3 regions of the Peribacillus sp. GL_122 genome follow, and region 1 is predicted to be linked to each of the others. Evidence: riboswitches for the same ligand, from Rfam matches in the RefSeq annotation. Region 1 holds a riboswitch; each other region holds the start of a gene.
The links. A riboswitch is a leader RNA that binds a small molecule or an ion and turns the genes downstream of it on or off. The one in region 1 is predicted to bind glycine.
Positions count from the first base shown of each region.

Region 2: linked by a shared signal. The riboswitch ahead of AC3ISB_RS13020 (amino acid permease) and the one ahead of gcvT (glycine cleavage system aminomethyltransferase GcvT) in region 1 are both predicted to bind glycine.
Region 3: linked by a shared signal. The riboswitch ahead of AC3ISB_RS03100 (amino acid permease) and the one ahead of gcvT (glycine cleavage system aminomethyltransferase GcvT) in region 1 are both predicted to bind glycine.

Region 1 covers NZ_CM174415.1:3,844,392-3,847,678, forward strand. The annotation lists gene gcvPA (aminomethyl-transferring glycine dehydrogenase subunit GcvPA) at 1-216, opposite strand, end outside; gene gcvT (glycine cleavage system aminomethyltransferase GcvT) at 234-1,340, opposite strand; glycine riboswitch at 1,479-1,562, opposite strand; glycine riboswitch at 1,566-1,653, opposite strand; gene AC3ISB_RS18565 (DEAD/DEAH box helicase) at 2,029-3,287, shown strand, end outside.
Region 2 covers NZ_CM174415.1:2,698,401-2,701,687, reverse strand. The annotation lists gene AC3ISB_RS13020 (amino acid permease) at 264-1,643, opposite strand; glycine riboswitch at 1,947-2,003, opposite strand; glycine riboswitch at 2,007-2,106, opposite strand; gene AC3ISB_RS13015 (hypothetical protein) at 2,388-2,630, opposite strand; gene AC3ISB_RS13010 (amidohydrolase) at 3,234-3,287, opposite strand, start outside.
Region 3 covers NZ_CM174415.1:639,744-643,030, forward strand. The annotation lists gene AC3ISB_RS03100 (amino acid permease) at 140-1,483, opposite strand; glycine riboswitch at 1,691-1,769, opposite strand; gene AC3ISB_RS03105 (amino acid permease) at 2,275-3,287, shown strand, end outside.

The sequences.
Region 1 (3,287 bases):
GGAAGCATAGGTTTTAAGGTCCGCATTCTTGGCAGCAAGCCTTGATAATTCTTTCATTAATGCAGGTTCCGATTTAGCAGGCTTGATATCGTATTCTCCTTGAAAACGAACGCTTTCAGGGATATCATTGAAAAGTTCTTGAACGGTAGATACCCCTATCGCTTCCAGCATTTCTTGTTTATCTTGCTCTGTCATGGGTAAATAACGATGTTTCATCTAATGACCATTCCTCTCTATTTACGTGGTTTTTTATAAAAAGGTGTTTGTATGATAACGGCTTTCAAACGTTTGGAACGGATTTCCACTTCGACTTCCGCATCCAGCACCGAAAATTCCTTATCGATAAGTACCAATCCCACGTTTTTCTTCAACGTTGGTGATTGGGTACCGGTCGTGACCTCGCCAATGGCTTTATCACCGCTGTAGACCTTATACCCATGACGTGGAATGCCACGGTCAATCATTTCAATTCCCACAAGCTTGCGGGGAGCTCCTTTCTCCTTTTGCTCAGCAAGAACGGCTTTCCCGAAAAAATCCACTTCCTTATCCACTTTTACTGCAAAACCAATACCAGCTTCCATCGGGGTGATGTCCGCTGAAAGCTCCTGTCCATACAGCGGCAGTTTCGCTTCAAAACGCAGGGTATCACGAGCACCTAAACCAATCGGCTGAACCCCCTCTTCCTTTCCGGCTTCCATAATCGCCTTCCAAAGGGCAGGACCATTTTCACTGTCGCTATATATCTCAAACCCATCTTCACCAGTGTATCCAGTACGGGATACCAACGTGGAGATACCGTTGATCAGGACATTTTCCTTGAACTTGAAAAATCCAATTTCACTTAAGTCAGTATTTCCCGATAGTTTTTGTAATATCTTTTCTGCAGATGGTCCTTGAAGTGCCAGCTGTGTATAGTCACTCGATACATTCGTAATTTGGACATCTTCCGTTAAATTAGCTTGCAGCCAATTGAAATCTTTTTCTGTATTCGCTGCATTGACCACGAGCAGATAGTCGTCCTCAGCCCTTTTATACACGATAAGATCATCAACCGTTCCTCCGTTTTCATAACACATGGCGGTATATTGGGCACCGCCCTGTTGCAGCTTTGATATATCATTAGTCAGCATCTTCTGTAAAAAGGAAAGGCTCCCAGGACCCTTAACATCGACTTCCCCCATATGGGAAACATCGAATAACCCCGCTTTTGTACGTACGGCTTCATGTTCGTCCTTTATACCCGAAAATTGGACAGGAAGTTCCCAGCCGCCAAAATCAATCGTTTTACCTCCGTATTCACGATAAACCTCAAATAGTGGTGTTCTTTTTAAATTGGTCAAAAAATGACCCCCTTCAGATTTTTTTAAATTAATTGGCTTCATTATCAAAAGCTTCTTGTCATTACGCATCAGGTATATCCTGATTCATGATGTGAAAAAAGCACAAAAAAGGACAGAGAAAGCCCGTTTGAGCTTTTTCTCTGTCCTGAAACCTGAAAGTTTACCTATGTAATAGGTTTTCCCCTTTGGTGGCCGTCCCAAAACGGGCGGCGCTCTCCAGAGTTGCGTCCAATAAGAGTTCTTTTGCCTGAGAGATTCACTGCTAAGTTTGCTCCTTCGGCGCTACATCCGTAGTCTCTCCCCTTATCTTCACCCGCATATGAATGGTCTACCAATGAAAGGAAGCGAAATAGCCCCAAGCATCGGTAAAACCTTTGAGCATCATGGAATGCATTCTCTGCCAATTCTCCTAAAACTTCAGAAACCGTTTGAGTGATCTCCTTCAGTAATCTTGGATAAATTAGGAGCCTATAGCTCATACTAAGAAAACGCGAACTGCAAAATCGATGTACAAAGATTCTTTGTAGCGTTTGGAAATTGGAATTTTCTAAATATACTTATATCCTACCCTAAGAAACTTATCTCTGCAATATCTTTTGAAAAGAAATATTTTTCTTACTTCACATACGAAATGTTCGGGTTTTGACCTTTTATTAAGGAAATTATGATTTAAGAGGGAGTTATTTCTATGAAAATCAATATATCCTTCAATTCTGAATGGAATGACGAGTTTCTGCAAAAAATGGAAAATGACGGTCCATGGGGAAATTGGGAGCTTTATAAGTTGGCGGTTCAAATGGAGGAAAATCTTATCATCCCTGATTTTGAAGGTTTACAGGCGCCCAAGCACCTTCCGCAGTTAACCCCGCTTCCCCATCAATTGGAAGCAGCCAAGCAAGTGGTGGAAAAGATGAATGGAAAGGCCATTTTAGCTGATGAGGTGGGGCTCGGAAAAACAATTGAAGCAGGCTTGATCCTAAAAGAGTATATGATTAGGGGCCTTGTAAAAAAAGTATTGATCCTTGTTCCAGCCTCCCTTGTCACACAATGGGCTTTTGAATTGAATACCAAGTTTCATATACCGGCAGTCGTTCAGAGAAAAAGTTATGTTTGGGACTCCTGTGATGTGGTCATTTCATCCATTGATACAGCGAAACGCGCTCCACATCGAGATATCATTTTTACTCAGGAATATGACTTCATCATTATTGATGAAGCTCATAAACTTAAAAACAATAAGACGAAGAACTATGAATTCGTCCAAAATCTGAAAAAGAAATTTTGTTTACTCCTGACAGCCACTCCGATTCAAAATAAAGTCGAGGAGATTTTTCACCTCGTTTCGTTATTGAAACCGGGCCACTTGGGAAATGCCTCACTCTTTTCGGAAAAGTATAAAGGGAAAGGCCGGAACATCATTGAAGATGAACACCTAAAGGAACTGGTCAATACTGTCATGATTCGAAACCGGCGGGCCGATACTGGCATTGAATGGACAAAACGGCATGTGGAAACCATCACCATTGAATTTTCTCCAACGGAACAGGCATTGTACGATGCTGTTTCCAAATTCAAGCCTATTTCGGATGGATCAAAAGGAAGCGCCTTTTCGGCTCTCACTCTCCAAAGGGAAGCATGCAGCAGCAGAGAGGCGGTCTTTTATACATTAAAGAATATGAAAGAAAAATATGATCAGCCTTCCCCTGACTTTTTGGCAAAGCTTGATGATTTATTTTCTAAAGTGAATGAAACAGTTCAGAACTCCAAGGCTGAAAAAGCACTGGAACTGATCAAGAAAATTGATGACAAAGTGATTATCTTTACCGAATACCGGGCGACTCAGCTATATCTCCAATGGTACCTACAGCAGAATGGAATTTCTTCGGTTCCCTTCCGAGGCGGTTTTAAGCGCGGAAAGAAAGACTGGATGCGGGAATTATTCCAAAA
Region 2 (3,287 bases), 1.1 Mb from region 1:
TGTGTCGCATTGCACTCTCCCACAACTGTCATCCGCTTATTCAATTTGGTACATTTAGAATAGTAGTTGCGATTAATTATGTCAAGCATTTTTGAAAGCGCTAACAATACTATTCTAAAATATTTATTTCGAATTATCATAGAATCAACCAGATATCTTTGGCTTTTTAAAACGGGCAGATTTTTTACTCACCGAGTTGGAAAAAATGGAGCGGCAACTATCTGGACAAACACAGCAAATAGAATCAAAGGATTTCTTGCCTCTTAATTCCCCGCTACCTCTCTCTGATTCTCCTGATCCACCTTCGTTATGCGCATCTTATAAATCGCAATCAGCATAATGAACCAAACAGGAGTAACGAATAAGGCAACACGAGTGTCGTCCGCAAGTGCAAGAACAACAAGGACGAACGCTAGGAAAACAAGGATCAAGTAATTGGAAATTGGATAAAGTGGTAATTTAAATTTGTTCTTTTTCACTAGATCTGGTCTTGTTTTACGGTATTTCAAATGACTGATGACTGTAATTCCCCAAATAAAGATGAAACATACGGTAGAAATACTTGTAATCAAGGTAAATACTCCTTCAGGCATTAAATAATTCAAAACAACAGAAATTAAAATGACAACAGTTGAAAAGAACAATGCATTGGAAGGTACTTTACGGTCATTAAGTTTTGCAAACGGTACAGGTGCATTTTTATCTTTGGCAAGTGAGTATACCATCCGGCTTGTACTGAAGATTGCGCTGTTACATGCCGAAGCAGCCGATGTTAGGACTACAAAATTAACGATACCAGCAGCTCCAGCAATACCTACAGCCACAAATACTTGAACGAATGGGCTTTCCGTTGGGATGATTGCGTTCCACGGATAAACACTCATAATGACAATAAGTGCGCCAATGTAGAAAATTATAATCCGAATAGGAATATTATTGATCGCCTTGGGGATAACTTTTTCTGGATCTTCTGTTTCACCTGCTGTAAGTCCTACAAGTTCAATGCCCACAAACGCAAACACTACCATCTGGAATGAGAGGACAAAACCATTTATTCCATTTGGGAACATACCTTCGTGACTCCACAGATTCGTGAAACTTGCTGCGCCTGAATCAGTGGAAAAGCCTTTAATAATCATGAAAATACCGATAACAATTAATGCTAGAATAGCTATGACCTTAATTAATGCGAACCAGAATTCCATTTCGCCAAAAAGTTTTACGGTTGCAAGATTCATAAATAGCAGAATGACTAGTGCAATTAATCCAGGCATCCACTGCGGTACGGAGGGAAACCAATACTGAGTATAAAGTCCAACTGCTGTTAAGTCGGCCATTGCGATTGAAATCCAGCAGAACCAGTATGTCCAGCCGGTTACAAATGCTGCCATATTACCTAAATAGTCTCTTACAAAGTCAACAAAGGAATGATAGTTCAAATTAGATAAGAGTAGTTCTCCAAGTGCGCGCATGATTAAAAAACAAATGATGCCTGTAATCATGTAAGCAAATAGAATTGATGGCCCAGCTAAATGAATAGATTTTCCTGCCCCAAGAAATAATCCCGTTCCGATTGCACCACCAATAGCTATGAGTTGTACGTGCCTGTTTTTTAACCCTCTATCCAACTTTTGTTCCTGCATACGATTCCCCACTTTCTACTTTTATAGGCTACTTGGAATTTTTTCCTTATAAAGGTTCAGTCCTTCAATGAGTGTGAATTATTAGCATACTGGGAGACTGACCTATCACTGTAAGCGCTTTCTTGGTGGGTACTAGATATAGTTTTTTGAAATAGATCTACCAACCTTTTTTGAAAATATACCATTAGTTGCACAAATCAAAGGATAGACTCATTTATCTACATATCTCCATGCACTCTCCTCTCTTTTTATCTTTCCAAGTACAAAAAAAGGCAGAGGAAAGATAGGGATTTTCCTAACTTCCTCTGTCCTTTTACCTGAGAGTTTAGCTCCTTCGGTGGCCTATGGCTCTCTTCAGAGACGCGTCCAATTGTAGTCCTTTTACCTGAGAGATTAGTCCCCTGCTTTTTAGGGTTTGCTCCTTCGGTGCTAAACAATGTTTAGTCTCTCCCACAATCTTCATCCGCTGATATAGAGTTGTACTACTAGTTGTATATTATCGGGTTTTAATGGATATTTCAATTATTATCTGAAAAAGCTCTATTTTCTGATAATTAAATATGGACAAGTTTGAACTTTATGAACAGTGTATAATTTGAAGTTATTAGCTACGAAAAAACAAGCTTATAGCAGCTTTTCTATGTCGCAAGGAATCCCAAACAAGCTTATGTATAAGCGAAACATTTTTACATTTTTCCGATTGACAATACGGGTAAATTTTAAAGTTGGGAAAGGGCATAGAGTCTATAGTTTTAACATAATTAATGTATGGAAAAAGAGAAAATTCGAGACTCGCGAAAATCCTTGCAGCAGTAAAGATTGTCTAGGAGCTTCCTCCCTAAGTTCAGCAGTATCAGAAGCCTTCTCTTCTTTATCAACTTCCTCTTCAGCCCCACTACCTGCTATATTAGCAATGATGACTATTGCTAGAACCCATACCCACCACTTCTTTGGCTTCTTTAGCTTGATTTTTTTTTCCTTAACCATTAAGCCTTATACCCCCTTTACAGTTTTTCAGACGGACTGTTGTAAACAAAAATAGAATAACATAATTTGGATCAATAAGGTTTATATTTATCATCAAGCATTCATTTTCACAATGCTTGACGTGTTAACGAAACCATCTCCCATTTCACTTTACCAGCGTCAAACCAGGCCTCTAATTTGGTTAGCCTCTTCTTTTAAAACATATCCATAAAGTATGATCAATTCTATACCTTACCTTGATAAAATGACATATTTTAAGGGCGTGTTTAGGATGATCCAAACACACCCTTATAAAAATTCAATTGATTCATTCTATAAAAAGGGTTGATTTATTTGCATTCCCTATTTACAGATAGGTGAAAATTCGAAGTTATCGTTGCCTTTTCCATAGTAATAGGGTGGTTAGATTTTTTATTTATAGAATCAATCAGCCCCTACCTCGCACCGTGCATGAAAGTTTCCCTTCACACGGAGAATCCGTCTATCAGGTACTGCCATTAGCCTTTCTCCGCAATCGTTTTACTTTTTACTAATAAAAATATCTAATTCAGCAAATCCTGTGGTAATCTGAACCACACCTTACAAATGATTCTAATCTTTTCCTTAATCTAACTCATAATAACCACAAACAACATACCCTACTGCTTTTGCTGCCAC
Region 3 (3,287 bases), 2.6 Mb from region 1:
TAGCTTACACTATTTTGATATAAAATTTAATGGAGTTGGGTGATATATTTTAGCAAAAACGCGCCAACTGCCTAATCTTGATATGTTTCTTAGATGGATAAAGCCTTGAATTCGAATTGAATTCAAGGCTTTATTTCCTTTAGCTATTTTTTTTCCGATAGTTATATAGTATCACCAAGAGTATGAACCAGATCGGGGTCAAGAGCAGTGATAGTCGTGTAGCTTCAGCGAACAGCATAACAATAAGGATGAATAGGAATAATCCTAAAATGGCGTAATTGACAAAGGGTGTAAAAGGAGCCTTGAAAGTCGATTCGGCTCTTAGATCAGGCCTTGTTTTCGAATATTTGAGATGGGAGATCAAGATAATGCTCCATACCCAAATGAAACAGATGGCACTGATGGTCGTCACGACGGTAAATGCCTGTTCCGGTATCAGCTTGCTTAATAATGCCCCTATTGATACAACGATTGTGGATGTTAATAAGGCATTGCTTGGAACAGCCTGTTTATTTAATTTTTCCAGTTTAGCAGGGGCTTCGCCATTCCTGCTTAACGTATAGAGTATTCGGCTTGTTGAAAATAAACCGCTGTTACATGCAGAAGCAGCGGATGTCAACACGACGAAGTTGATGATTCCTGCAGCGACAGGAATGCCGATTAACGCAAAGACCTCTACAAATGGGCTGCTTGAGGCATCAAGTTGTGTCCATGGGTTGACACAGAGAATGACGAATAGGGCACCAACATAGAAAAGTAAAATCCGGACAGGGATTTTATTGATGGCAGAAGGAATGTTCTTTCTCGGGTTCGCCGTTTCCGCTGCGGAAACCCCGACCAATTCGACACCGACAAATGAGAAGACGACCAACTGTAATGATAATAGGAATCCGGAAATGCCATTGGGGAACATGCCCCCATGATTCCATAGGTTCGTTACGGAAACCGTTCCGGTATTGGTGTTGAAGCCGATGATCAATAGAATGATTCCTACGATGATCAAGGCAAGGATCGTGATTACTTTAATGATGGCAAACCAGAATTCCAATTCGCCAAATAACTTAACGGTCAATAGGTTCAACCCTAACAGAATGACTAGGCATATTAGAGCTGGAATCCATTGAGGGATATCGAACCAATATTGTATATAGACACCGACAGCTATGATATCGGCCATTGCGGTCATGATCCAACAGAACCAATATGTCCAACCTGTCACGAATCCAGCCCATGGACCGACATATTCGGTTGCAAATTCAGTGAATGATGCATAACCTGCATTGGATAATAGCAATTCGCCCAGCGCCCTCATCACAAAAAACAAGGCAATCCCTATTATCAGATAGGAGAATATAATGGAAGGTCCAGCCAATTGTATGGCTTTTCCGGATCCTAAAAATAAACCGGTGCCAATGGTTCCTCCTATTGCAATCAGTTGTACATGTCGATTTTTTAAATCTCTTTTTAATTCCTGTTTAGCCAATTCTTACGCCCCCGTTTTTTATAGTCTTGTTAGTGAATGATTTCAACCTGCATGGTCTTGGAGAGAGGGACGTGATTTTTTGCCCTGCTTGCCTATTCCATTGGTTTTCAAGAGTGTAGTTTTAAGTCCAATCACAAAATGGACAATAAAAAAAGAGATTGGATAATACCAATCTCTTAAAGGGTTCAGAATAACAATTCTATCATTCGTTACTCTTCTGTCCTTTTGCCTGAGATTGTGAATCCTTCGGCGCTGCATCTTGTACAGTCTCTCCAGAAGCTGCTCCTGCTATAGTGTCATCCATAGCATTCATCGCTTGCTTGTATGCGGTTGTGAAGAAATGTCTGTCAGTGTTAATCTTCCACTGTTGGATCATTCATTATGCTTATAAAATAATATTGGAATTCTATCATCAATTTTTCGGTAGGTCAACAAATATTTTTGAAATGAAACAGGCATTATCGCAGTTTAATAGTGGTTTGTATTTAACTTAAGGTTTAAGCAGAAGTGATAGTTTTCTGCTCTTTTTGAACGATCACTATTATAAAATACTGAACATCATTTTTTTAAAATGATATTTTTAGATTAGAAAAATCGACAAGATATTATTGGTAACTGTTTTTTTCAAAAATACAATTGTATTTTTACAGAATATTTACTATTATAAGATAAGGAAATATAATTGAAGTGTTATGTAATATTGATTACGATAAAGCATTTCTAATTAAAAGAGAGTCGTTCGTGGCAAGGATGGAAAAGCATTACCGATATTGCATCTGGGGGAGTTAATCATGTCGAACAAGGAATTAAAGAGAGGGCTGGAATCAAGACATATTCAAATGATAGCTTTAGGCGGAACCATCGGGGTCGGTTTATTCATGGGTTCTGCGAGCACCATCAAATGGACCGGGCCCTCTGTTATGCTTGCTTATGCAATCGCAGGTATTTTTATATTTTTCATCATGCGTTCCATGGGTGAGATGCTATATTTAGAACCGACTACAGGTTCTTTTGCAACCTTTGCGAGCAGCTATATACATCCCTTGGCAGGTTATATGACTGCTTGGAGCAATTGGTTTCAATGGGTAATCGTCGGAATGTCCGAAATCATCGCGGTTGGGTTGTATATGCAATATTGGTTCCCGGAGTTACCTGCTTGGATACCAGGTGTGGTCGCCATGATCATCTTGGGGGCGGCAAACCTTATTTCGGTTAAATCCTTCGGGGAATTTGAATTTTGGTTTGCGCTTATAAAAATCATAACGATTATATTGATGATCATTGCCGGCCTTGGCCTTATCTTCTTTGGAATAGGGAATGGCGGGGATGCTATTGGATTATCGAATCTTTGGGCAAATGGCGGCTTCTTTACGGGAGGCTGGACAGGATTCTTCTTCGCGCTTTCCCTAGTAGTGGCTTCCTATCAAGGCGTTGAGCTTATCGGAATCACAGCAGGAGAAGCGAAAAATCCAACCAAGACCGTAACAAAAGCGATCCAATCAATCATATGGCGCATTTTAATTTTCTACATTGGTGCCATATTCGTCATCGTGACAGTATTCCCTTGGGATCAACTGGATGACTTAGGCAGTCCATTTGTTTCAACCTTTGCCAAAATAGGTATCACTGCAGCGGCAGGCATCATTAATTTTGTCGTAATCACTGCAGCAATGTCTGGATGCAACAGTGGGATTTTCAGTGCAGGACGTATGCTTTACACACTGGCATTGAATGGCCAAGCTCCGAAAGCCTTTGCTAAAGTATCTAAAAATGGAGTGCCGGCATATTGCACGATCGCTGTACT